Regions from separate parts of the Paenibacillus agaridevorans genome, predicted to be linked through region 1. Evidence: a T-box and tRNA genes for the amino acid it is inferred to sense, from the RefSeq annotation. Region 1 holds a T-box; the other regions hold tRNA genes.

Region 1 (3,277 bases):
ACGGAAGGTTCGGCTGCATTCCATATTCGAAGTCGGACAAGCTTCAGGAATTACTTCGTAATGGGAAGCGGACTTTTTGAACAACCTTTAGCTAGTATAACAGTTCGGAGGGTCGAGTGCATCTTGAAACTTGCTATGATAAAATGAGGCGAAGATAAAGGAAGCGAGGAATACGCATCATGAATGGAACGATCCGGGCCAACGTCAAGCCGGGGCTTGAAGTCAATATCGTGCTGAAGCAAGACCAGAGAACGGGCAAGCTGACGAAGGGCGTTGTCAAAGAGCTGCTAACGAATTCGCCGAACCATCCTCATGGCATCAAGGTCCGTCTGACGGACGGGCAGGTTGGCAGAGTGAAGGAAATATTGACGAATCCTTAATATCAAATTTCAGATCGGGGAGGCGCGGCGGTTGGCGTTCGGCATTAAAAGAGACGAGATGAAGCAATGGAAGGCGGCCGTCGCCCGCGGCGAAATCGCTTTCTTGACACATTATTGGCTGGACCCCAAATTTCCATGGATGACAACCGTCACGAAGGTCGGCTGTTCCGACTTGGACAAGCTGTCCCGCTGGTGCGTGGAGAACGGTCTTCCGCCGCAACATATCCATGCCCGCGACGACTATCCTCACTTCGACCTCATAGGAGGCAAACAGGTCGAGATACTAACCAAAGAGAAATTATACGATCAGCTTGAACGGTTCCGGCTGTTGGAGGGGGAGACGAAGGGATGGAAGCGATAGCGGCGGAATACAAGCGGCTCGAGGAGATCAGCCTTAATGGCTGGCCGGCGCTCCAGACCGTACTGCTTGGCGGCTGGCTGGTCCGCTTCGCGGACGGCTACACGAAACGGTCCAACTCCGTCAGCGCGATCTATGACGGTTTTCCGGAGGCGGACGAGAAAATCCGGATTTGCGAAGCGTTGTATCGCTCGAGAGGGTTGGCGCCGGTATTCAAGGTGACGCCTTTCGTGCATCCCGGGGATCTGGACGACAGGCTGCAGAGCAGAAGGTACGGGAAGATTGACCATACGCTGGTCAAGACGGCGCCCTTGGCCGGTATCGAGGCACCCTCGCGCGAAGACTTGACTTTGACCGGGGAGATAACCGAGGCATGGCTGGACGCCGTTACGGAGCTCCAAAAGCTGACCCCGGGCCAACGGGAGACGACGCGCCGCATGTTCGCTAACCGTCCTCTGAAGCAAGGCTTCGCCATGCTGGAGGAGAACGGGAGGCCTGTCGCCTGCGGCCTCGCAGTCATAGAGGATGGCTGGGCGGGACTGTACGATATCGTGACGGCGCCAGAAGCAAGGGGGCGAGGTTTCGGAGAAGCGATAACGCGGGGGTTATTCCGCTACGCGCATAAGCAAGGGGCGAGGATGGGGTATTTGCTCGTCGTGCGGGACAATGCCGCGGCGAATGGGCTGTACGACAAACTCGGCTTCGAGACGGTGTACGAGTATTGGTATAGAATCGGCACGAACGGTAAAGCTTGACACTGCCAAGGCGTACCTTATATAATTTGATTTAATTGATTTGCCTTATATGAGAGTTCAAAAATTTTCCAGGCATCGTGATCAAAAGCGAACTTTTTGAACTACCTCTGTATAAAGCGTTGAAGAGGAACAGTACTTGCGTAGCGGGGGCCTAGAGAGCCGGCGGTTGGTGGAAGCCGGACCCATGCGCGCGGGGAAGCTCGCCTTGGAGCTGCGGGATCGTTAATCGCGAAGCCCGCCGTAATGTCCGCGTTAAGGACATCAAGTGAGCGAACGGCAAAGAATGCCTTCGCTAACTAGGGTGGTACCACGGGAGAATGACCTCTCGTCCCTAGCGTTAATCCGCTGGGGGCGGGAGGTTTTATTTAGTTTTCAGACCTGATTAGGAGGAAGTTACATGAGTCAAGAGCAGCAGCGCCATGGCTACAATCCATTGGAGATCGAGCCGAAGTGGCAGCAATATTGGGACGGCAACAAAACTTTTCAAACGAAGGAAGACAGCGGCAAGCCGAAATTCTATGCGCTGGATATGTTCCCTTACCCATCCGGGGCAGGCTTGCACGTCGGCCATCCGGAAGGTTATACGGCGACGGATATCGTATCCCGCTACAAGCGGATGAAGGGCTACAACGTCCTGCATCCGATGGGCTGGGACGCGTTCGGCCTGCCGGCGGAGCAGCACGCGCTCGATACCGGGCAGCATCCAAGAGATATCACGTTCAAAAACATCGACAACTTCCGCCGCCAGATCAAATCGCTTGGTTTCTCTTACGACTGGGACCGCGAATTCAGCACGACGGATCCCGACTACTACAAATGGACGCAATGGATTTTCATCCAGCTGTATAACAAGGGACTGGCTTATGTGGCCGAAGTTCCGGTCAACTGGTGTCCCGCTCTCGGAACCGTGCTGGCGAACGAGGAAGTCATCGACGGCAAAAGCGAACGCGGGGGCCATCCCGTTATCCGCAAGCCGATGCGTCAGTGGATTCTGAAAATTACCGAATACGCGGAGCGACTGCTGGAGGATCTGGAGGAGCTGGACTGGTCGGAGAGCATCAAGGACATGCAGCGGAACTGGATCGGCAAGTCGACAGGCGCCGAAGTAACGTTCGACATCGAGGGACACGACTCTGCACTGGTTGTCTTTACGACGCGTCCCGACACGCTTTTTGGCGCGACGTATTGCGTACTTGCGCCGGAGCACGAACTTGTCGCAGGAATTACGACAGACGAGCAGATGCATGCGGTTAAGGCGTATCAGGAAGCTGCAGCCCGCAAGAGCGATCTGGAGCGTACCGACCTGGCGAAGGAGAAATCCGGCGTATTCACTGGCGCCTATGCGATTAATCCGGCAAACGGCGAGAAAACCCCGATCTGGATTGCCGATTACGTGCTTGCAGGCTACGGCACGGGAGCAATCATGGCTGTTCCGGGCCACGATACGCGCGACTGGGAATTCGCGAAGCAATTCGGCTTGCCGATCATCGAGGTTGTATCCGGCGGGGACGTGGAAAAAGAAGCGTATACGGGCGAAGGTCCGCACGTCAACTCCGACTTCCTGAACGGTTTGAATAACGAAGACGCTATTAGCGCGATGATTAAACATTTGGCAGAGACCGGCAAAGGTCAGGGCAAAGTGACATACCGTTTGCGCGACTGGCTGTTCAGCCGCCAGCGTTACTGGGGCGAGCCTATTCCGATTCTTCATCTGGAGGATGGCACGATGAAGACGGTGCCGGTAGATCAATTGCCGCTGCTGCTGCCGGATGTCGACGCGATCA
Region 2 (3,277 bases), 1.4 Mb from region 1:
GGCGCCGTTGTTTGCAATCCGGTTAGCGGAGAACGCTGGAGCTGGCCGCACGCAAAGCAGGAGGGACAAAGCATTGATCTATCGCAAATGGCTGCGTCGGGTACAGCGCGAGATTTATTGTATATAGAGGCGCCGGATTATCGTTACACGCTGCGAAGACCGGAGGATGGGATTTGCTTAAACGTCTCGTGGGATGGTAATACCTGGCCTTATTTATGGTATTGGCAAAACTTCCAGCCTGCGAGCGGCGCTCCTTTTTATGGCTGCGAATACAATATCGGTCTGGAGATGTTTAACGTGATTCCAAAGCTGAAGCTTGCCGAAGCGGCGGAAGCCGGTCAAACTATCGTTTTTCCGCCCAGGCATACTGTTAGTTCTTGGCTGACCTTCGAAGTAACGGTGAGTTAATTTTTTGACAAAATAGGAACAAATGTTCTATAATGGAGAAAAATGATTCGGAGTTGAATGCCGGTGACCGTGAAATACGAATGGAAAAAGAACGACAAATCTTTGTATCTGCCGAAGGAGGAGCCGACCATTATCGAGGTTCCTGTCTTCAGGTATTTTATGATCAGCGGAGAGGGCAATCCCAATTACGAACCATTCCGGGAAGCCGTCGGAGTCTTGTACTCGTTGTCGTATGGGGTAAAGATGCTGCCCAAAAAGGGCGTGGCGCCGGAAGGGTATTACGAATATACGATATTCCCTTTAGAGGGAGTATGGGATCTCGCGGTAGAGGCACGAGGATTAGAGGTACTGGACAAAGATAAACTTCTGTATACGATCATGATCAGACAGCCGGATTTCGTTACGGAACCGCTGGCGATGGATGTGCTGAAAACCGTAAAAGCGAAGAAGCCTCATGTCTTGCTGGACAAGGTTATATTCGGCGAGCAGGAGGAAGGTTTGTGCCTTCAGATGATGCACCACGGCTCATATGACGATGAACCGCAAAGCTTCGCGAAAATGGAGCGGTACTGCGATGAGCACGGGTTAAAGCGAATCTCGAAGGTTCATAAGGAAATATACATATCCGACCCAAGGAAAACACAGGCGGACAAGCTTCGTACCGTGCTTCGTTTCCGAGTGGAGAAAAACGAATAAATAGCGATCGTCAGCCATGCATTGGCCAAGAAAACGTTAGGCTGGACGCCTCGGCATTCGTGGAGAGATCATCGAGGAGAACGACCTAATTAGTCCGGTAAAAATATAAAAAGTCCAAGCTCACGAGCTTGGACTTTTATGTTGATGCGGTCGAGAGGACTCGAACCTCCACGGCTGTTACACCACTAGAACCTGAATCTAGCGCGTCTGCCAATTCCGCCACGACCGCATGCCTGAAGTAACGAGATTTATAATAGCATGGCTTCCAAGTGGAAGTCAACGCCAACGCTAAAGTTTAAATTTTCAGCTTATTCCATCATTTTCCCTGCGAAATGTCATGGTACATAAATCCTGCAAAATCGTGGAAAGGTAAATGAAGGAATCGATGATGGAAAAAGAAAATTGACCCTAGGGGGTAGCGGAACAATGAATAGAAAAAAGACTAGTCAATCGCCGCAAGTGCAGTATACGAATAGGATGATGCCCAGATGGAAACGGGCTGCAACCGCGCTCACCATGACTCTAGCTATAACGGCTGCTTTGCAACCCTCAACGCTTACAGCCGCAGTCGATCAACCGTCTGAATCGCGTCAGCCATCCGATAGAACCGAAAAAACGGTCTCGATCGTTATCGACGACTTCGGCAACGGGATGGCTGGTACGGAGGAGATGCTGAAGCTGCCGGTAAAAATCACCGCTGCCGTCATGCCATTTTTGTCCACGACAAAGAAGGATGCCGAAGCAGCTTACAAGCTCGGACATGACGTGCTGATTCATATGCCTATGGAGCCGAATCATGGCAAAAAGAGTTGGCTGGGCCCTGGCGCCATTACCGCCGATCTTAGCGATGCCGAAGTGCGGGAGAGAGTAGAGGCTGCTATTGCGGATGTGCCGCATGCCGTCGGCATGAACAATCATATGGGCTCCAAAATAACGGCAGACGAACGTATCATGCGCATTGTGCTAACCGTATGCAAAGAGCGCGGACTGTTCTTTCTGGACAGCAAGACGAACTACCGCTCCGTAGTTGCCAAGCTGGCCCAGGAGATTGGTTTACCCGTACTCGAGAACAATGTGTTTCTCGATGATGTCTATACGGCTGAGCACATATCCAGGCAAGTTAACGTTATTCGCAAGCATATGGAGACCCATAATCATACCATTACGATCGGTCATGTCGGTTCCCCGGGTCTCAAGACGGCAGCTGTGCTGCAACAATCCATTCCGGGCTTGCAGGCGGAAGCAAAGATCTTAAAGCTGTCGGAGCTTATAGGTGCTTCAATTGGCGACCCATTGGTAGTGCCCAATCCCTGAAGCGATCGCCTCGGCAATCTCCAGTTGCTTGCGTGAATCGGTTAACATGCTCCGATCCTGATCATTGCTGATAAAGCCCATCTCGACAATGACCGAAGGCTGCTCCACTCTCCGCAGCAAATAAAATGGTTTACCCTCACGCGGGAGCTCGGAAGTATTTTGCTGTCGATTAAGAACTTCCTGAAGGCAGAAGGCGAGCAAGGCGCTTTCGCCTGTGTTCTGAAACAGGACAAGAGGACCTCGTTTCCTGCTGTTGCGTGCCGAGTTTACATGCAGGCTGACCATCAGCTCGCTGCCGATCTCTTCTGTTAATCCTCGGCGCTGCGAAAGGTCGCGCCTATGCCGTGAACTTGTACGGTGCCAGCGATTATCGTCGCTGAGCGCATAGTCGCCTGTCCGGTTCATGACGGCGGCAATGCCTCGGCTTCGCAATAACAAATAAAGCTTGCTCGCGATGGCTAGATTAATGTCTTTTTCCAGCAGATCGCCATGCGATGCTCCGCCGTCGATTCCGCCATGCCCAACGTCAATAATGACAGTCGTCGATGGCAATGCCCAGCGATCGCTGGATTGGGAAGGGAACGAGGCGGCCGACGCAACGGGATGAACCATAAACATAAATAATACAAGCAGTGTCAGCAAAAATCGAATCATGATCAACGTCAACCTCCTGCGACCGAATCAGAATGATTTATTTGACGTTAGCGTGGCTGTTCGGAGGTAATCTCATACATGATTATGACCGACCTAAAGCGGGAATAATGATAGTAATAACTCGCACTATAAGAAGCTGGAGGTGACGAAGATGAAGGGCGGAAGCGATCTTGTGAAGTATATGACGGAGCAATTCATTACGTAT
Region 3 (3,277 bases), 1.5 Mb from region 1:
AAACCAAGCAGAAGAGTGGTCAAGCTGAGCAGAGGTTATCTCTACCAGCCTGCATCCGAGGAGCGAAGATCTCCGCTGGAATAATAGAAAATCACCACAAAATAGGAGGAGTGATTCCATGAATTGTCCAGTATGCGATGATGTGCGAATGAAGGAAGTGCAGAAGGAGGATGTGCTCATCGACGTCTGTCCGGCTTGCAAGGGCGTATGGCTGGATCGCGGCGAGCTGGAGAAGCTGCTGCAGGGCGTCCGCGAGGTGCGCGACGACTACGAGAGGATGGAGCAGGAAATCCAGAACACGGGTTTAGGTGGCGTACAGGCACCGCCAAATGTAGATCAGGGTCAAGCCGGCGCGTTCGGCAACAATCCTGGCGGACAAGCCGGTTATAGCGGCGCGCCTGCTCCAGGCGCAGGCGGGACAAGTCCGGGCTACGGGTCAGCTCCGGGTTACGATGGGACGGGGCGAGGCGGCTACCAGCCGCCGCCTTCGCAGGGCGGCAATCCCGGCTATCAGCAGCCTCCGGGCCAGTACGGCCAGCCTGGTTACGGCCAGCCGGGTTATGGCTCTGCTCCTGGACAGGGTTATGAATACGGACAAAAGAACAGCAAGTACGGCTACGATAAGTACGGTCGTCCGTACAAGAAGAAAAAAACGATGCTGGACGTTTTCGGCGATTTGTTCGACTAATTGAGCTGAAGCTGTATTGGGGTCGAATAAAGGATGAACCATCTGCCGGAATCAAAAAAACCTCTTAAATCTGTGTAATCGGATTTAAGAGGTTTTTTGGCGATTGTAGGCCAAGCAGGGCTGGCTGCAAACCACCGGACGTAGGCTCTATAGTAATTTCGCGTGCTGCAGCCTGAAAAAATCGGGTTCCAGAGAGCAGTTGGGTCACTTTGGTTGCAATAACCCGAGTAAGTCTGGTTATTGAGTCTGGCGGAGTAACTTTGGTTGCAATAACCCGAGAAAGTCTGGTTATTGAGTCTGGCGGAGTAACTTTGGTTGCAATAGCCCGAGAAAGTCGGGTTATTGAGCCAGGCGGAGCAGGTTTGGTTGCAATAACCCGAGAAAGTCGGGTTATTGAGTCTGGCGGAGTAACTTTGGTTGCAATAGCCCGAGAAAGTCGGGTTATTGAGCCAGGCGGAGCAGGCTTGGTTGCAATAACCCGAGAAAGTCGGGTTATTGAGTCTGGCGGAGTAACTTTGGTTGCAATAGCCCGAAAAAAACGGGTTCCAGGACCCGCTGGAGGGATTGTGATAACTTAAGCCTTCCATCAAAGTTCAAATTAAGATTTTGGACACAAAAAAAGTTCGAAAATTGCTCCAAGAGCCAATTCGCGAACTTGTTGATATAAAGGTTGGTGCGGTCGAGAGGACTCGAACCTCCACGGCTGTTACACCACTAGAACCTGAATCTAGCGCGTCTGCCAATTCCGCCACGACCGCATATGTTGAATGCGCCAACAGAAAATAATATATCACACGACCCGATAAAAGGTCAAGTTTTTATTTCATTATCTCCCCGAACTTTCCCCGACCTAAAAAAAACACAAGCTCCGCAAAGCCATTCCATTGTCCGATGAACGTCATCTCCGTAGGATTAAGGTATGCCGGTGAACCAATAAATCAGCTTGCAACTTTACTATCGAAACGGAGGGCTCAGCTTGCCGCATATTTCAATCCGCATGTACGAAGGGCGTACGGACGATCAAAAAGAAGAGATTGTCCAAGTGTTCACGAAGGAGCTGTCGCGTATCATCGAGAGAGAACCAGCATTTATAACGATCGAGTTTAACGAAATTTCGATCGACGACAATGCGCCTGCTAATCTGAGGAACAAGAGGTGAAGAAGGATGGCCAGTAAGCTGGAACCTAGGGGAGCGGGAGCAGCGCCATCCCCTAATATAAGATCGGGCGGAGGCCACGTGCTGCTTGGCTATATGTGGAAGTATAAGGCGTTGTATTTCATATCATTGCCGGGGTTGTTTTATTTTCTGTTATTCAAGTACGTACCGCTCATGGGCTCCGTTATAGCCTTCCAGGACTTCAATCTGTTTACCGGCATAACGGGCAGCAAGTGGGTGGGGCTCAAGCACTTCGAGCGGATGTTCTCGCATTACGACTTCCTCAACATTTTAAAGAATACGCTGTTGTTAGGCATCTACGACATTCTGTTCGCGTTCACCGCGCCGATCATCCTCGCGCTGCTGCTGAACGAGGTAAGGCTCATGCTTTACAAAAAAATCATCCAAACGATCATGTACGCGCCGCATTTCTTGTCTTGGGTAATTGTAAGCGGTATCTTCGTCGGCATTCTGTCGCCGGAATCCGGTGTTCTTAATGTAGTGCTCGGCTGGTTCGGCATCGATCCCATCTACTTCCTTGGAGACGACTCCTACATTCGGAGCGTACTCGTAGGCTCGGGATTATGGCGCGATGTCGGCTGGGGTACGATCATCTATCTGGCGGCGCTCGCGGGCATCAATCCCGATCTGTACGAAGCGGCGGAGATTGATGGCGCCGGACGCTGGAAGCAGACGCTCAGCATTACGATCCCGGCACTGCTGCCAGTCATAACGATTCTGTTCCTGCTCAAGATCGGCGACTTCCTGGATTACGGCTTCGAGCGCGTGTTCGTCTTCCAGAATCCGCTCAACATCCGCAATAGCGAAATATTGGACACGTATATTTACAAAGCCGGCCTCAAGCAGCTGCAATTCAGCTACGCAACGGCGATTGGCGTATTTAAATCCGTAGTCGGCCTGTTCCTGCTGCTCATCGCGAACACGCTCAGCAAGAAGGCGACCGGAGAATCACTGTATTAACGAAGGGGTGACCACGAGGTGAGACACGCAAGCGTAAGCAGGAAGATATTCCTGATCGCCAATTATCTGTTTCTGACGCTGCTCGGCTTGACGATGTTCCTGCCGTTTATGAACGTCATCGCGCAATCGCTCAGCAGCGGAGGAGCAATTGACCGCGGCGAGGTCATGTTCTGGCCTGTCGAATTTACGACGCATTATTACAAATATGTATTCGAGGATGTGTCCATCTGGCGCGCGTTCGCCATTTCCGTTTATATTACGGTAGTGGGTACGACCATTAACCTGGCGGCAACATCCACACTGGCATACCCGCTCTCGCGGCAGGAATACGTTGGACGCCGTCTGCTTCTCATTCTGATTCTGTTGACCATGATTTTTAGCGCGCCGCTTATTCCGCAGTTCATCTTGATGCGCGAGCTTCATTTGACGAATACGTTATGGGCGCTTATGTT

What was found. A T-box is a leader RNA that pairs with one kind of tRNA and senses whether it is charged. The one in region 1 lies ahead of leuS (leucine--tRNA ligase), so its partner is inferred to be a tRNA-Leu.
Region 2: it encodes a tRNA-Leu, which carries the amino acid that the T-box ahead of leuS (leucine--tRNA ligase) is inferred to sense. The anticodon was not compared.
Region 3: it encodes a tRNA-Leu, which carries the amino acid that the T-box ahead of leuS (leucine--tRNA ligase) is inferred to sense. The anticodon was not compared.

What each region holds. Positions count from the first base shown of each region.
Region 1 covers NZ_CP075889.1:2,968,524-2,971,800, reverse strand. Annotated here, with positions in the region: gene KJW29_RS12720 (YwbE family protein) at 180-380, shown strand; gene KJW29_RS12715 (hypothetical protein) at 412-741, shown strand; gene KJW29_RS12710 (GNAT family N-acetyltransferase) at 729-1,493, shown strand; T-box leader at 1,604-1,829, shown strand; gene leuS (leucine--tRNA ligase) at 1,891-3,277, shown strand, end outside.
Region 2 covers NZ_CP075889.1:1,524,679-1,527,955, forward strand. Annotated here, with positions in the region: gene KJW29_RS05920 (aldose epimerase family protein) at 1-408, shown strand, start outside; gene KJW29_RS05925 (GyrI-like domain-containing protein) at 466-1,104, shown strand; tRNA gene KJW29_RS05930 (tRNA-Leu) at 1,250-1,333, opposite strand; gene KJW29_RS05935 (divergent polysaccharide deacetylase family protein) at 1,531-2,418, shown strand; gene KJW29_RS05940 (N-acetylmuramoyl-L-alanine amidase family protein) at 2,383-3,072, opposite strand; gene KJW29_RS05945 (YqzE family protein) at 3,224-3,277, shown strand, end outside.
Region 3 covers NZ_CP075889.1:1,476,381-1,479,657, forward strand. Annotated here, with positions in the region: gene KJW29_RS05740 (hypothetical protein) at 1-84, shown strand, start outside; gene KJW29_RS36710 (TFIIB-type zinc ribbon-containing protein) at 119-688, shown strand; tRNA gene KJW29_RS05750 (tRNA-Leu) at 1,360-1,446, opposite strand; gene KJW29_RS05755 (tautomerase family protein) at 1,665-1,847, shown strand; gene KJW29_RS05760 (ABC transporter permease) at 1,854-2,825, shown strand; gene KJW29_RS05765 (carbohydrate ABC transporter permease) at 2,844-3,277, shown strand, end outside.